DNA from 3 places in the Paenibacillus tianjinensis genome. Region 1 is predicted to be linked to each of the others. Evidence: predicted binding sites of a transcription regulator. Region 1 holds the regulator's gene; each other region holds the start of a gene.
The links. The regulator NrdR, encoded in region 1, represses ribonucleotide reductase genes. The targets are predictions, from matches to a motif close to AACACNATATATNGTGTT.
Positions count from the first base shown of each region.

Region 2: the regulator NrdR is predicted to act here: its motif matches at 2,553-2,570, upstream of nrdI (class Ib ribonucleoside-diphosphate reductase assembly flavoprotein NrdI).
Region 3: the regulator NrdR is predicted to act here: its motif matches at 2,468-2,485, upstream of JRJ22_RS09990 (adenosylcobalamin-dependent ribonucleoside-diphosphate reductase).

Region 1 covers NZ_CP070969.1:2,090,009-2,094,893, reverse strand. The annotation lists gene JRJ22_RS09020 (transcriptional regulator) at 68-721, shown strand; tRNA gene JRJ22_RS09015 (tRNA-Lys) at 1,220-1,292, opposite strand; tRNA gene JRJ22_RS09010 (tRNA-Ala) at 1,305-1,380, opposite strand; gene nrdR (transcriptional regulator NrdR) at 1,539-2,015, opposite strand; gene JRJ22_RS09000 (alpha/beta-type small acid-soluble spore protein) at 2,180-2,398, shown strand; gene JRJ22_RS08995 (lytic transglycosylase domain-containing protein) at 2,463-3,026, opposite strand; gene coaE (dephospho-CoA kinase) at 3,023-3,619, opposite strand; gene JRJ22_RS08985 (manganese efflux pump) at 3,629-4,333, opposite strand; gene mutM (DNA-formamidopyrimidine glycosylase) at 4,511-4,885, opposite strand, start outside.
Region 2 covers NZ_CP070969.1:2,955,625-2,960,509, forward strand. The annotation lists gene nrdE (class 1b ribonucleoside-diphosphate reductase subunit alpha) at 37-2,121, opposite strand; gene nrdI (class Ib ribonucleoside-diphosphate reductase assembly flavoprotein NrdI) at 2,108-2,467, opposite strand; gene JRJ22_RS13075 (pyridoxamine 5'-phosphate oxidase family protein) at 2,790-3,281, shown strand; gene JRJ22_RS13080 (epoxide hydrolase family protein) at 3,406-4,554, opposite strand; gene JRJ22_RS13085 (LysR family transcriptional regulator) at 4,606-4,885, opposite strand, start outside.
Region 3 covers NZ_CP070969.1:2,292,548-2,297,432, forward strand. The annotation lists gene JRJ22_RS09980 (YqhG family protein) at 1-413, opposite strand, end outside; gene JRJ22_RS09985 (DEAD/DEAH box helicase) at 410-2,155, opposite strand; gene JRJ22_RS09990 (adenosylcobalamin-dependent ribonucleoside-diphosphate reductase) at 2,605-4,885, shown strand, end outside.

The DNA of each region.
Region 1 (4,885 bases):
TTGTAAGGAAGCGGCTTTTTTGCGCCAAAAACAACGTTCACTCGAGCGTTAATGGAGGACTATGAGGATGCCGCGATTCGAACAGCAATATGAGGAATGGTTACAGAGCAATCTGAAGAATGAGAGCAACCACAGGCGAAAGGAGTTACTCGGCAAAGGATTAGGCCACGGGACAATAGAATTCCTGCGAACGGTATGGTTTCCGGCAATCGGGAATTTGGATCATCTGTTTCCGGAGTGGGAAGTACGTGATTTCAATAACGGTTACCGCTATCTGGATTTGGCTTATATGCCTGGAGGGGTGAAGGGCGGGATTGAGATTCAAGGGTATGGACCCCATGCTAGAGATCTGGATGTCAGGAGATTCAAGGATTTATGCCGCCGGCATTGCCTGCTTGCCCTGGATGGCTGGACCTTTCTCCCCATTGCTTATCCTTCTATTGTAGAGGAACCAAAACAGTGCCAGCAGCTGGTGCTCTCTTTTATAGGCAAATTCATCGCGACCGATGTTTCGTCAACCTTAACTTGGCTGGAGGCGGAGACTCTGCGGTTCGCGAGGCGTCTGCTTAGGGCATTCACACCTTTGGAACTTGCGCACCATCTCAATGTTACAGATAGACACGCCAGACGAATTCTGCATGAATTGGTTCAACTGCAATTACTGGATGTTGCAGGCGGCGGACAGCTGCGAAATCGTACATATCAACTGAGGGTGAACTAGGAAAGCGTTAGGTAGGTAGAACGATGGGACTGGGGTTGGGGGTTGGGGGGCGGTGTGGAGGGGCAGTGGGTCGGTGGATCAATGGGTCGATTGTTGACTAATCAGTGACTTCGGATTGGACTGGACTAAAATTTCACAGTCATCGTAGTGTTGGAGGAGTCGAATGAATCGCTACGGACCGAGGAGACCTTATTATCAGCAAAAACGCCATTTCGTCTCTCTTACGGACTCAGATGCAGTTATTTGCATATATTCGTGCGAAATATTGCCCGATGGAAAGGAATAAGCGCGCTACGGTCCGTTAGCTTTGCTAAATGTGCTGATTTGAGAAAATAAGGTCTGTGGGGTCCGTAAGGAATTCAGGGAGGGGTATCTGTTAGTCTGAAGTTGGATTTCGGGGTTAGCGAGCAGCCGAGCGTAATTGGTAGATGGTGTTGGCTAACCCTCTACCTCCCCGAAACAGCAAAAAAAACGGCATCGCTGCCGTTTCTACATAAATGGACTCTCAGGGGCTCGAACCCTGGACAAATAGATTAAGAGTCTACTGCTCTACCAACTGAGCTAAGAGTCCGTATGATGTTATTGGTGGAGCCAAGGGGGATCGAACCCCTGACCTCATCGCTGCCAGCGATGCGCTCTCCCAGCTGAGCTATGGCCCCATAATGCATACTTTAGAACTACATTATGTATTCTAAAATCAGTTGTGAGCCGTAAGCTCACTCGCTTCGTGAACATTAAGTTCCGTAGGCGACTTCTATATAATATAAAAAATCGCCCTCGGTGTCAACACTTTTATAAAAAAGTTTTAGGAGAAGCTCTATAGACCCTCCAGCTCTCCTGTGTTCTTAGACAGCAGTCCCTTCAATTCCTTCATGAACATGTTGATGTCCTTAAACTGGCGGTATACAGACGCGAAGCGGACGTATGCAACTTCATCCACAGGATAGAGCTGCTCCATCACCAGCTCGCCAATTTGGCGGCTCTCTATTTCCGCTAAGGCGATGCCGCGCAGCGACTTCTCAACCTCGGAGACAATGGATTCCAGGCGCTCTACTGACACAGGACGCTTCTCACAGGCGCGGATCAGGCCGCGCAGGATTTTGTCACGGCTGAATTCTTCGCGGCTGCCGTCCTTTTTGATTACGATCAGCGGGGTCTCTTCAATCATCTCGAAGGTAGTAAAACGCTTGCTGCAGCGCTCGCATTCACGCCTGCGCCGGATGGATTTATTCTCGTTGGCCGGACGCGAGTCAAGCACTTTGGTATTCGTGTGATCGCAGTAAGGGCATTTCATAAGCTCAGGTCACTTCCTTTTCCACTAATATAGGAGGCCGTAGCGGCCACATTCAGGTTTTGAAGCTGTAATTCTTATTTCCATAAAACACCGTTTTATTGTTGTTATGAATCTGGCGAGAGCAGCACATAATACAGTTACCAACCGATAGGAGGTGAACAGCAATGAGCCAAAGCAGCAGCTCCAACAACCTTGTAGTCCCAAATTCACGCGGTGCCTTGGAACAACTTAAATTTGAAGTTGCCCAGGAATTAGGTATCACTCTTTCCCCAGACGGATACCAAGGCAATAAAACTTCTTACGAAAACGGTTCGATCGGTGGTTACATCACTAAACGTCTTGTAACTCTGGCTGAACAGTCCCTGGCAGGTCAATTCAAATAACCTGTCCCCAATAAGCTTGCCTAAGAAGTATTAAACGGCTAATCGCCGTTTAATACTTCTTTTTTTAGAACTCGCTGTAAATCTCCGTGTACTGATTATAATAATAAATTACGCGCTGAACGTAGTGCCGGGTCTCGCCGAACGGAATATCCTTCACAGAACCCTCGGTGCCGTCCCAGTCACCATCATCCAGCCAGCGCTGCACTTTACCGGGTCCCGCATTGTATGCAGCGATTACTGCTGTGCGGTTGCCTTCAAACTGGCGGGAGAGCGAGGATAAGTACCAGGTTCCCAGCTCAATATTTGCCGAGGGCTCCTCCTTCAGCTCGTCCAGCGACACATCGGGAAGCTTGGCCTTCTCAAGCGCCCATTTAGCCGTGTCCGGCATGAGCTGCATGAGGCCCAGTGCGCCTTTTCTGGATTCCCGGCCTGTCTTAAAATTGGTCTCCACACGAATAATGGCTGCCACCAGAAACGGGTCCATCTCATACGTGATACTGTGCTTACGGATTTCATTCTTATAATGTATGGGATAAAACAAAGACATCCAGTTGGTGCTCAGGAACAGAATTGCGGTAAAGCCTAAGAATAACATGAGCAGTACTCTTTTTTTACGAAGCCAGCTCATGATAACCCCAGCCTGTCCCATAGCGCTGCTACCTGTTGTTCAGTATGGGTAAGCTCGCCGCTGTTGTCGATAACGTAATCCGCTCTTCTGCGCTTCTCTTCGATATCCATCTGGGCATCCAGCCTGCCTGTGGCTTGCTCAAGAGATAATCCGTTACGCTCCATTAGGCGGACTAGCTGCACCTCCCGGGGTACATACACAACGGTTATCTTCTTGAACAGATTGTCCAGCGCTGATTCGTAGAGCAACGGTATGTCCACGACAATCAGTGACAGCGGATTTTCTTCTTCCAGCTCATACATTGTTTCTTTGATCTCCTGACGAATTGCAGGATGTGTCAGGTTATTCAGCACCTGCAGAGCAGCCTGGTCATGAAAGACGATTTCTCCCAGCGCAGCCCGGTTCAGTGTGCCGTCCGGCAATAATATGGTTTGGCCAAAATGCTCCACAGCAGCAGCCAGCACGGGATGCCCCGGGAGCATGACTCCTCTTGCGATTACATCAGCATCGACGAGCCGTGCTCCTTTAGCTACAAATAATGCGGAGACGGTGCTTTTTCCGGAAGCAATGCCTCCGGTTAAGCCCATAATCATGTACTCACCTCATAACAGCTTCATTATTCCCATAGCAATTAATAATAACGCCGGCAGAGCAGCTGCATGCTTCATCCAGAAGCTCCCCGACAGCTTTAGACCGGTTTTCATTCCCAGCAGTAAAAAGGTTCCGCTGAACAGGGCGATCATCAGGGAAGTCGGGACCGGACCAAACCCTAGCAACGCAGCACCAAGCCCCGCACCAAAAGCGTCCAGTGACAACGCAATACCGAGGATCACCGCCTCCATCGAGGAAATACTTCCTGAGTCATCCATGTCGGCGGAAGAAGGCGTCCGGAGAATCTGTATCACTACTCCCAAATGCCGCAGCTCCAATGAAAAAACTGCTGATTTATGGGGCCAGTCTTCGGCGGGATTCACGGACTCTTCTTTTAAAGAAACAGGTTGTGTCTCCAATTCCTGCGGATTGTGCTCCCGTTCCTTTTGCATCAGCATCTGAATCAGAGACCAGCATCCCATTAAGACGAGAATAACCGCTCCAATCATGGAGGCGGCATCCGGTGAGACAACCTTTGCTAACAGTACACCTACCTGCATAGAGACACAAATAACTATCCCCGAACAAAGCGAGATAATCAGAATGGAGAGCAGCGGTATCTTCATTTTACGCAATCCATATGTAATGCCTACACCAAAACCGTCCAAACTTAGCGCAAAGGCCAGCAGTAAAAGTGAAAACAATGGGCTGATCACCCGCAATCCCTCCCGTGAAGAAACGGAAGTCCGGCGGATACATCCGCCCCTTTCCGTTACCTTGATTCAGCATTCTTCACACAGTATATGGGCGGGACGGGCAGTCGGTGCCTGACTTATTGCGGCAGCATGGACAGGTATGGTGTATTGTGCCAGTGGATTAGGATCATTTCAGGATTAATTCTTCTTTACAAATACAGATAAAGGCTGGCAGTTAGGACAGATATGCGTGCCCCGGCCGCCTACTACGCTTTTCTCGATCAGGGTACCGCATGTGCTGCATGGCTGGTCCTTGCGGCCATAGATGAGATGCTGCTGCTGGTAGCTGCCGCTCTCTCCCTGGCCGTTGACATACGATTTCACGGAAGAGCCTCCGGCATTAACAGCATCCGTCAGCGTAGCTACAATTGCGCTGTGCAGCCTGCCGAGCTGCTCGTCCGATAGCGACTTCGCTGTCTCCTCCGGATGAATTCCCGCGCGGTGCAAGGACTCATCTACATAAATATTACCGATGCCGACCACATATTCCTGATTTAAGAGCAGCGGCTTGAT
Region 2 (4,885 bases), 870 kb from region 1:
TTGCAATCTCCTTTTCTGCGGCCAGAGCCTTCCTTGTTAGATCGAGCAGGTGAGGCATTCCTCAACGGACAGCTTCTTGGTCCGGGTGTAATACAGCGACTTCAGGCCTTTATGGGCAGCGTACAGGTAAGAGCGGGCCAGCTCCCGTGTAGATACATCGCTGTTAACATGCAGAACCGTCGAGATACCCTGATCGATGTGCGGCTGAATCTCCGCGATCAGGTCAATCACCTTGAACTGGTCCATCTGGTAAGCCGATTTATAGAAGAACACATTATCCGGCCGCAGGTAGGGCATCGGATAGTACGTAGTTGAATTGGCATAAGTCCGTGTTTCAATCTGCTCCACAATCGGCATCACGCTGGAAGTGGCATTCTGAATGTAGGAAATGCTCGCTGTCGGTGCAATCGCTAACCGGTAAGCATGGTAGAGGCCGTTTGCCTTTACCTTATCCCGCAGTTGTTCCCAGTCAGCAGGTGAAGGAATATACATATCCCCGAACAGCTCCTGCACTCTTGACGTAACCGGACGGTAATCCGTAGTCAGGTAACGTTCGAAATAAACTCCGGAAGCATAATCGGATGCCTCAAACCCCTGGAAAGAGCGGCCGGTTGCCGCAGCAATTTCCATGCTCTTTTCCAGTGAATGATAGTTCATGGTCATGAAGAAGGTCCGGGCAAAATCACGGGCCTGTTCGCTTTCATAGGCGATATTGTTCTTGGCCAGATAACCGTGGAGATTCATGACACCGAGGCCGACAGAGTGCATTTCTTTGTTTGCTTTGGCTACACCAGGGGCGTTGGAGACGCTGGTCATATCGCTAACGGCGGTGAGGGCGATCATGCCTTCATGCACGGATTCACGGATTTTGCCATGCTCCATAACATTAACAATATTAAGGGAAGCCAGATTGCAGCTTACATCACGGCGGATGATATCCTCTTGCCCGTAATCGTTAATCTCCGAGGTTTCCTGCAGCTGGAAGATTTCCGTACAGAGGTTGGACATCTTGATCTGGCCGACATTTTTCAGGGCATGCGCTTCATTCGCGTTGCTCTTGTTCATAATATACGGATAGCCGGATTCCAGCTGAATCATGGCGATTTTGGTCAGCATATCCCGTGCATTCATTGCCTTTTTCTTCTTCACACGCGGATCGGCCAGCAGCTTATCGTACATGTCATCCAGATCCATGTCATCCAGGTGTATTCCATAAGCCTTGTACACAGTATATGGGGCAAATACATACAGCGGTTCATTATCCTTAGCCAGCTGGTAGAAGCGGTTCGGTATGATCAGGCCGATGGAGAGGGTTTTAAGCCTTGTTTTCTCGTCAGCGTTAATTTTCTTGCTGTCGAGGAATTCCAGAACATCCCATCCAAAAATATTATAGTAGGCTGCACCGGAGCCTTTACGCTGACCCATCTGATCGGCATAAGAGAAGCCGTCCTCCATCAGCTTGAGCACCGGCATAATGCCCTTAGCCGCATCCTCGACACCCTTGATCGTCTCCCCGCGCGAGCGGAGCTTGGACAGGTTAACGGCTACACCGCCGCCGATCTTAGACAGCTGCATGCAGGTATTCAGTACATAGTTAATGGAATTAAGCGAATCATCCATCTCGATCAGGAAGCAGGAGACGAGCTCGCCGCGCCGGCTTTTACCGGCATTCAGGAAGGTGGGCGTTGCCGGCTGCAGACGCTGTTCCATCATCGAACGGGCGAGTACCCCGGCGGTCTCAGCGTTGCCGCGTCCCAGGTGAAGTGCTACAGCAGCCACACGGTCCGGATAATGCTCCAGATATTGCTTGCGGTCATTGCTTTTTACAGCATAGTCCGTATAGAACTTCGATGCCGCCATATAAGAGGGGAAGGTAAAGTTATAGCTGTGGGTAATCCGGTAGACTTCCTCAATCTCAGCCACACTGTACTGTAAGTAAAAGTTTTCATAAAAGTCCTGTTCGATCATGTAATCAACCTTGGCTTTAGTATCTGCAAACACCAGGCTCCGCCGCTCCACGTCACGCATGAATTCGGCTACCGCCTCAAGGTCTTTATTTAATTGAAAGAAGCCGCTCTCGTCCCGCTTCATCAACATGTTGTTCAGTTCAATATGCCGCAACCCGGCTCACCTCCTGTTTAATCCGCTCCACATCGCCAAATGTACCGGATAATTCAAATTTCCCAATGACGGGCACATTGTACCGGTCTGCTATCAAATCCGCGCTATGGGCGAACAGCTCGCCCCAGTTCTTATTGCCGCTGGCAGCGATGCCTTTCAGATTGCTGTAATTGTTACTCAAAAAAGCAGACACTTTCTCTGGAATCTGTCCAAAGCCGGTGGTGTATGTAATTAGTACATAAGGCTCGTCTATCGTCATATGCTCCTCGATCTGCACAGCCGGCAGCTTAAGCTTGCTGATGAACCGTTTGACGTTCCCCGTTTTTGAATCGTATGCGACCAGCATCGTGTCAGTCCTCCTGTAAATATTGCTGCAATTTTTAATAGGATAGAAGCCTGGAACCATTGCTAGATAGGCTAAAAATGATTATCACACTATATTTAGTGTGCGTTCCTTATTTTAATCACTATATGTTGGAAAGTCAATATAAGTGCTACAGGATTTTCCTCTTTGAAAAGGTCTGATAAGGGTGTGCATAGAGCAGATTGCTATAAATAAAGAGGTGTAGAATGCACGCCAAAGAGATCGAAATTTGTAACTTTGGTTAATAATAGGTAGACGATTGGATAACCTATTCCCATAACTGTGAAGAAACGAGGCGATAAGCATGTCAACGATGAACAATAATCATCAGGAAGCGGTTGAGACGGTAAGAGAACTTATCAAAGGGATCGATACGGCAATGTTCACGACGATCTCGCCGGAAGGTCTGGTATCCCGTCCAATGAAGACTCAGGAGGTTGAATTCGACGGAGACTTATGGTTCCTGACGAAAAAAGATACCAGCAAGTTCGGCGAAGTCCTTCATGATCCGAGAGTGAATGTCGTATACGCCGGTAAATCCTATGTATCCATCCGTGGAACAGCAAGAATCGTGCAGGATTTGGAGAAGAAAAAAGAATTCTGGAATGCGGGCTATGATGCTTTTTTGAAGACCAGCTATGATGATCCGAATGTGATTCTGATTCAGGTTCACGCCGAAGCGGCTGAATACTGGAAGAGCGGTAACCTGGCTGAAAAGGCTTCTTACCTGTTCAAACGGTTAACGAATCAGGATACAGAAGAGTCCAATCTGAACCAGACCATCGAATTAAAGTAAGCGGACGCACCCGTATCAGGCAGCAATCTGATTCTTGATTCTTTACTATATCCACACACAAAGATGCCCCCGCGTTGCGGCAGAGGGCATCTTTGTGTGTGAGTATCTGTTATTCTTTCTCCATTCAGGTTCTAAAGGGTCTGTAGAAGGCACGAATATCCTCAGCCATGAGCTCAGGTTCCTCCATGGCGGTAAAATGCCCGCCCCGGGGCAATGAGGTCCAGCGGGTGATATTCAGGTTGCGCATAGCCCAATCTTTGGGCGGTGTTAAGACATCGGCAGGTAAAATAGCAATGCCTGTCGGTACCTCTATCCGGCCAAGTGCCGGCAATGAATGCGTATTCTCATAATATATATGGGCTGTAGACCCAAACGTATTGGTAACCCAATAAATCATGATATTCGTGAGCAGTTCATCTTCGCTGAAGCTGTTCCGGAGGTTCCCCTTACAGTCGCTCCATGCATGGAATTTTTCAATAATCCAGCCGGCGAGTCCTACAGGTGAGTCGGAAAGTCCATACGCAAGGGTCTGAGGTTTGGTCGATTGAAGGGTCATATAGCCGCCCTCCCGGGATATCCATTCCTGGGCACTTCGTTTATATTGCAGTTCTTCCTCGGAAAGCTCTGCCTGATCATTGGGATTCATAAGGCCTCTAATAATACCAATATCGGTGAGATGGATGCCAAATAGAAGTTCCGGATGGTTCGATGCCAGGTATCGGGTCACTCCGGAACCGATATCCCCGCCCGCAGCAGCGAATTTTCTATACCCGAGCTCCTCAGTCATTAGTTTAGCCCATACCTCAGAAACACGTGAATTGTTGATCCCGCGATAGTCCGGACAGCTGGAGAAGCCAAATCCGGGCAGTGAAGGGACTATTACATCGAAAGCGTCCTCAGGATCACCGCCGTAACGGGCCGGATCCGTAAGCAGAGGAATAATCTTCTGGTACCGCAAATAACTGTCCGGCCATCCGTGAGTTAGGATAATCGGCATTGGGCTTGGTCCTTTTCCGCGTTCATGAACGAAATGCACATCTATCCCATCGACATTACTGCGAAACTGTGAAAAGCGGTTGAGCTTGGCTTCTTGTTCCCGCCAGTCATATTGCTCCTGCCAATAGGTAACGAGCGATTGCAGATAGCTTAGATCAGTACCTTTTTCCCATCCGGTTGGTCCTAACGGCTCCGGCCAGCGGACATGTTTCAGCCTGTACTTCAGATCATCGAGTACTTCATCAGGTACCCGGATTTGAAAACGTTCAACAGTCATTATGCTTCCTCCTTAACCCTATAAATTAGAATTAAATGCATTTCTCCAAGATTAGGCTCTCCGGGTTAGCTCGATGAACTTGCTGGCTGCAGTCGTCAGCGGCATATACCGCATCGTCATCATACCCACCTGGGCAGGAGGAAGCTGTACATCCAGCTTGATCTCAAAGAGGGAGCCCTCTTCAAGCTCCTTGGATACGAATTCCCGGGTCACGAAGGAGATCCCGAGGCCTTTGCGGGCAAATTCGATCAGCAGTCCCACACTGCCGACCTCGAATTCGGGCTTCAGCTCATATCCGTAGCCCTGGAACAAATCCGTAATGGCCATACGT
Region 3 (4,885 bases), 200 kb from region 1:
CCGAAGTACCGGGCAAGAATACTGTCCTGCGGATCGGTGGAGACGCTGGGAGGGGCTCCGCTTGCTGCTGCCGACGCGTTATCCGCCCCGGCTTCCATCTCTGTTCCGCCGGAAGTCAGAGCCGCACCGGCAGGACGGTTCAAGCCGCCGGGCGGGCGCGAGGGAGGCGGCGACTGTGCTGCGGCAGAGTCGTATTTCTCCGGGTCGAACACGAAGGTAAAAGACAAGGTCTCCGGGTCTACACCGGTGCGTTCAACAAAACCCCAATAGTAAGGCCGGTCGGTCAGCATCCGGTCTGCACGCGGCGAGAGCTTGACCGTTACATGCAGCGGCGATACTTCAATCAAGGAGCAATCGGTCGCTTCAAGATAATCCATAACATGCTTGCGTACCTCTAGTGGGGTAAGTGTCATGGCATAACCCCGCTTTCCTTCCGGGCTTCGTGGGACAGCTCGCTGAGCGATTCGCCGATATGGTCAAGACCGCTGCGCAGTTCTTCATCGCTTCTCGCTTCGAGCATGATCTTGTAGAGGCTCTTCTCCAGCGATTCCTTCTTTTCGAACCGCTCCAGAATTACATCGAGTCCGCCGATGACCATTTCGAACATGTTGATTTTTTCGTGGAGCAGGTGCAGGATATGCTCTTCAATCGTGCCTTCGGTGGACAGATTATAAATGACTACATCGTTTTGCTGGCCCAGCCGGTGAACCCGGCCGATCCGCTGCTCCACCCGCATCGGGTTCCACGGCAGATCAAAGTTAATCATATGGTGGCAGAATTGCAGGTTAATCCCTTCACCGCCGGCTTCCGTGGCAATCATCACCTGGGCCCGGCCGCGGAACAGATCCATCATCCAGTCTTTCTTACCGCGGTTCATGCCGCCGGAATAGGACACGCACTGCAGTCCGTGATCGCGGAAGTATTGCAGCAGATATTCCTGCGTGGCGCGGTATTCCGTGAAGACGATGACCTTTTCATTCATATCACGGATCAGCTCCATCGTTTTCTCCGCTTTCGTGTTCGTTTTGACAGTGCGGATGTTCTGCAGCAGGTCCATCATCCGTTCACGCTTCGGAGAATCGGCCGGCAGCTTCTTGATCAGATTGACCAGTGTAATGAATACGGCATCCCGGCTGCTGCATACCTCACGCTGAAGTGTCACCAGGGAGAGCATGCTGCTGAGGTTGCCGCCCGATTCCTGATATTGGTCTTTGACAAAAGCCGTTACTCCGTCATATAATGCCTTTTCCTCGGGTGAGAGCGTGAGCGGTATATTTTGGACTTTGCGCTTAGTGAAGGTGACCGGACCCTCGCCCCGACGGTTGCGGATCATGACCTTGGAGAGCTCGCCGCGCAGCTGGACTTCATTCTTCGGCTGGCGTTTATCCACAACAAAGTTGGCGGCAAAATCGCCCTGGTTCCCGAGCTGCCCCGGCTTCAGGAGGGTGATCAGATTGAACAGCTCGCCGAGGTCATTTTGTACGGGAGTTGCGGTGAGCAGAAGACAGTATTTTTTACGGAGCTGCTGCACAAACTGATAGTTGGTCGATTTTTTGTTCTTCAGCTTGTGCGCTTCATCGATAATGAGCATGTCGAATTCGGAGCTGAGCAGCAGCTCCTTATGGGGATCGCGCTTGGCGGTGTCCATGGAGGCCACCACAATGTCATTGCCCCAGGAGTAAGATTTTTTCTGTGCGACAGCCGTGATGCCGAATTTCGTATTCAGCTCCCGGACCCATTGCAGCACGAGTGAGGCGGGTACCAGAATCAGCACCTTGCTCACAAGGCCCCGCACCAGATATTCCTTGAGGACGAGTCCTGCTTCAATGGTCTTGCCCAAACCGACCTCATCTGCGAGAATTGCCCGGCCGGACATTTCAAACAGCACCTTATGGGCGGTATCGAGCTGATGGGGCAGCGGGGACAGGCCTGAAAGATGCTTCATGCACTGCAGTTCGTCGAAGCTGGTGACAAGACCGGATTGTTCACCCTGTACGGCGAGGCGGGATAATCTCCAGTCCCCCCAGGGTCCGCCCTTGTCCAGTTTCGATTCCAGATCATGCAGCCAGTTTCGCTCAAAAGACAGAGGGACGGGCAGCAGCGGGGCAGGTGTGCTTCCCTCTTGCGGCAAGGAATTGCGGGATAATTGCGTCATGTTGCAGCCTCCTCCGGCGCGGTTTTCATATAAGAAATGCGTAGAAGTAGTATGCGCGTAAAAGAGAGAATTCATAACTTGTAAGATGAACTTAAGAATGAAGCAATGCTAACATTCTTAAGTTCACGCTCTATATACAAAGTATTCTTGTAGAGCAGAGGTGCTGATTTTAGGGTCTTTTTTTCGTGCCGAATCTGATAAAAAAGCGAGAAAAAGTGAGAAAAAGGGGCTCAATGCTGATTTTTTGCGATAAGGCTTCCTTTTTCGAAAAAGAACTTCGATACAATATGTGGTATAGTTGAAAAGCTGGTTCACACAATATATTGTTACAAAAGCTTGAAATTATTGTTTACGGAGGGCTTTTGGCGGTTATTTGATATTGACAAGAGGACTCCACATTACTACATGCAGCGGAAGATTTACATATTACACACCGGGAGGTTTTTCTATTGAGTACAGTGGAACGCAAGCAGCGCCTTGAAGGGCTAAGTGAGAAAATATTTTTGGACCGTTATGCCTGGAAGGATGCCGACAGCAACAATGCCAAGGTTGGCGATGTTGTGCTGGTTCTAACCAAAGATGATCCCAAATTTCCGACAAAGGAAGTAGGGGAGATTGTCGAGCGCAACGGCCGGATCGTTACCGTCAAGACGCGCAGCGGGGAACTGGTGCAATCGGATGTAGAAAAGTTGACGCTTAATATAGAGAAGACTCCGGAAGAAATGTGGGACCGTCTGGCCGCTGCCATGGCTTCTGTAGAGAAAACACCTGAACTGCAGGAAGAATGGACAGGCCGGTTCCGTTCGATTCTGGATGACTGGAAGCTTGTACCGGGCGGACGGATTGCTGCAGGTGCAGGGGCAAGTGAAGAACTGACCCTGTTTAACTGTTATGTTGTGCCTTCGCCCAAAGACAGCCGCGGCGGCATCATGCAGACCCTTTCGGAAATGACCGAAATTATGGCCCGCGGCGGCGGTGTGGGGATCAACCTGTCCTCGCTGCGTCCGCGCCGTGCAATCGTAAGAGGCGTCAACGGCTCGTCGAGCGGTTCAGTATCCTGGGGCGGATTGTTCAGTTACACAACGGGACTTATTGAGCAGGGCGGCAGCCGCCGCGGCGCACTGATGCTGATGATCAATGACTGGCATCCGGATGTAGTTGATTTCATTACTGTGAAGCAGACGATGGGCCAGGTGACCAATGCCAACCTGTCGGTATGCGTGAGCAATGCCTTCATGAAGGCAGTCAAAGAGGATCTGGACTGGGAGCTCGTCTTCCCGGATACAACGGACCCTGACTACGATACAATCTGGGACGGGGATCTGGATAAATGGAAAGCGGACGGCCGTGCGGTTATTCCTTACCGTACCGTCAGAGCGCGTGATGTCTGGCATACGATTATTGAATCGGCCTGGAAATCGGCTGAGCCGGGTGTAGTGTTCATGGAATATTACAATCAAATGTCCAACAGCTGGTACTTCAACCCGATTATCTGCACGAATCCGTGCGGTGAGCAGGGTCTTCCGGGCTGGGGCGTATGCAATCTGTCTGCCGTTAACCTCTCCAAATTCTACGATCCGGAGAATCATGATGTGGATTGGGCAGATCTGGCAACAACGACCCGCTATTCTGTCCGTTTCCTGGATAACGTTATCGACAAGACGCCTTACCACTTCCCTGAGAATGAAGCGAACCAGAAGCTGGAACGCCGCGTAGGTCTGGGCACTATGGGTCTGGCCGAGCTGATGATCAAGCTGAACATCCGTTACGGCAGCCCGGAATCGCTTGAGTTCCTGGACAAGCTCTACGGCTTCATGGCCCGCGAAGCGTACCTGGCTTCGGCGGAAATCGCAGGCGAGAAGGGTTCCTTCCAGGCATTTGATGCCGAGAAATATCTGCAGAGCGGATTTATGCGAAATATTACCGAGGTCTATCCGGAAGTCGGCGAATCGATCCGCAAGCATGGCATGCGTAACGTTACCGTGATTACACAGGCGCCTACGGGCAGCACCGGCACAATGGTCGGCACTTCGACTGGTATCGAGCCGTACTTTGCCTTCAAATATTTCCGCCAGAGCCGTCTCGGCTACGACGAGCAGTTCGTACCGATTGCCCAGGAGTGGCTGGAAGCCCATCCGGGTGAAGAGCTGCCTGAGTACTTCGTGACTTCCATGGATTTGTCGGCAAAAGACCATATCCGGGCACAGGCAGCCATACAGCGCTGGGTGGACAGCTCCATCTCCAAAACAGCCAACTGCCCGTCCGACTTCACCGTCGAAGAGACAGCCGAGCTGTATGAAATGGCCTTTGATCTGGGCTGCAAAGGCGTAACGATCTACCGTGACGGCAGCCGCGATGTGCAGGTGCTGGAAACTTCGAAGAAGGAAGACAAGAAGGATGCACCAGCAGCAGAACCTGCTGCAGAAGAAGCAGCTCCAGTAGCAGCAGCACCTACAACTGTAGCAGCAAGCCCTGCACCACAAGCCAATGTGGTGGACAAACAATACAAGAAGCGCCCGCAGGTGCTGCGCGGCGCTACCTATAAGATCAACACGCCATTCGGTATGGCGTATATCACCATTAACGATCTGGACGGCATTCCGGCTGAAATCTTCCTGAATGTCGGCAAGGCCGGCTCCGACGTCTTCGCCATGGCGGAAGCCCTCGGCCGTGTCTGCTCGCTGTTCCTGCGTTACGGTGACCACGGCGAGAAGGTCGAGCTGCTGATCA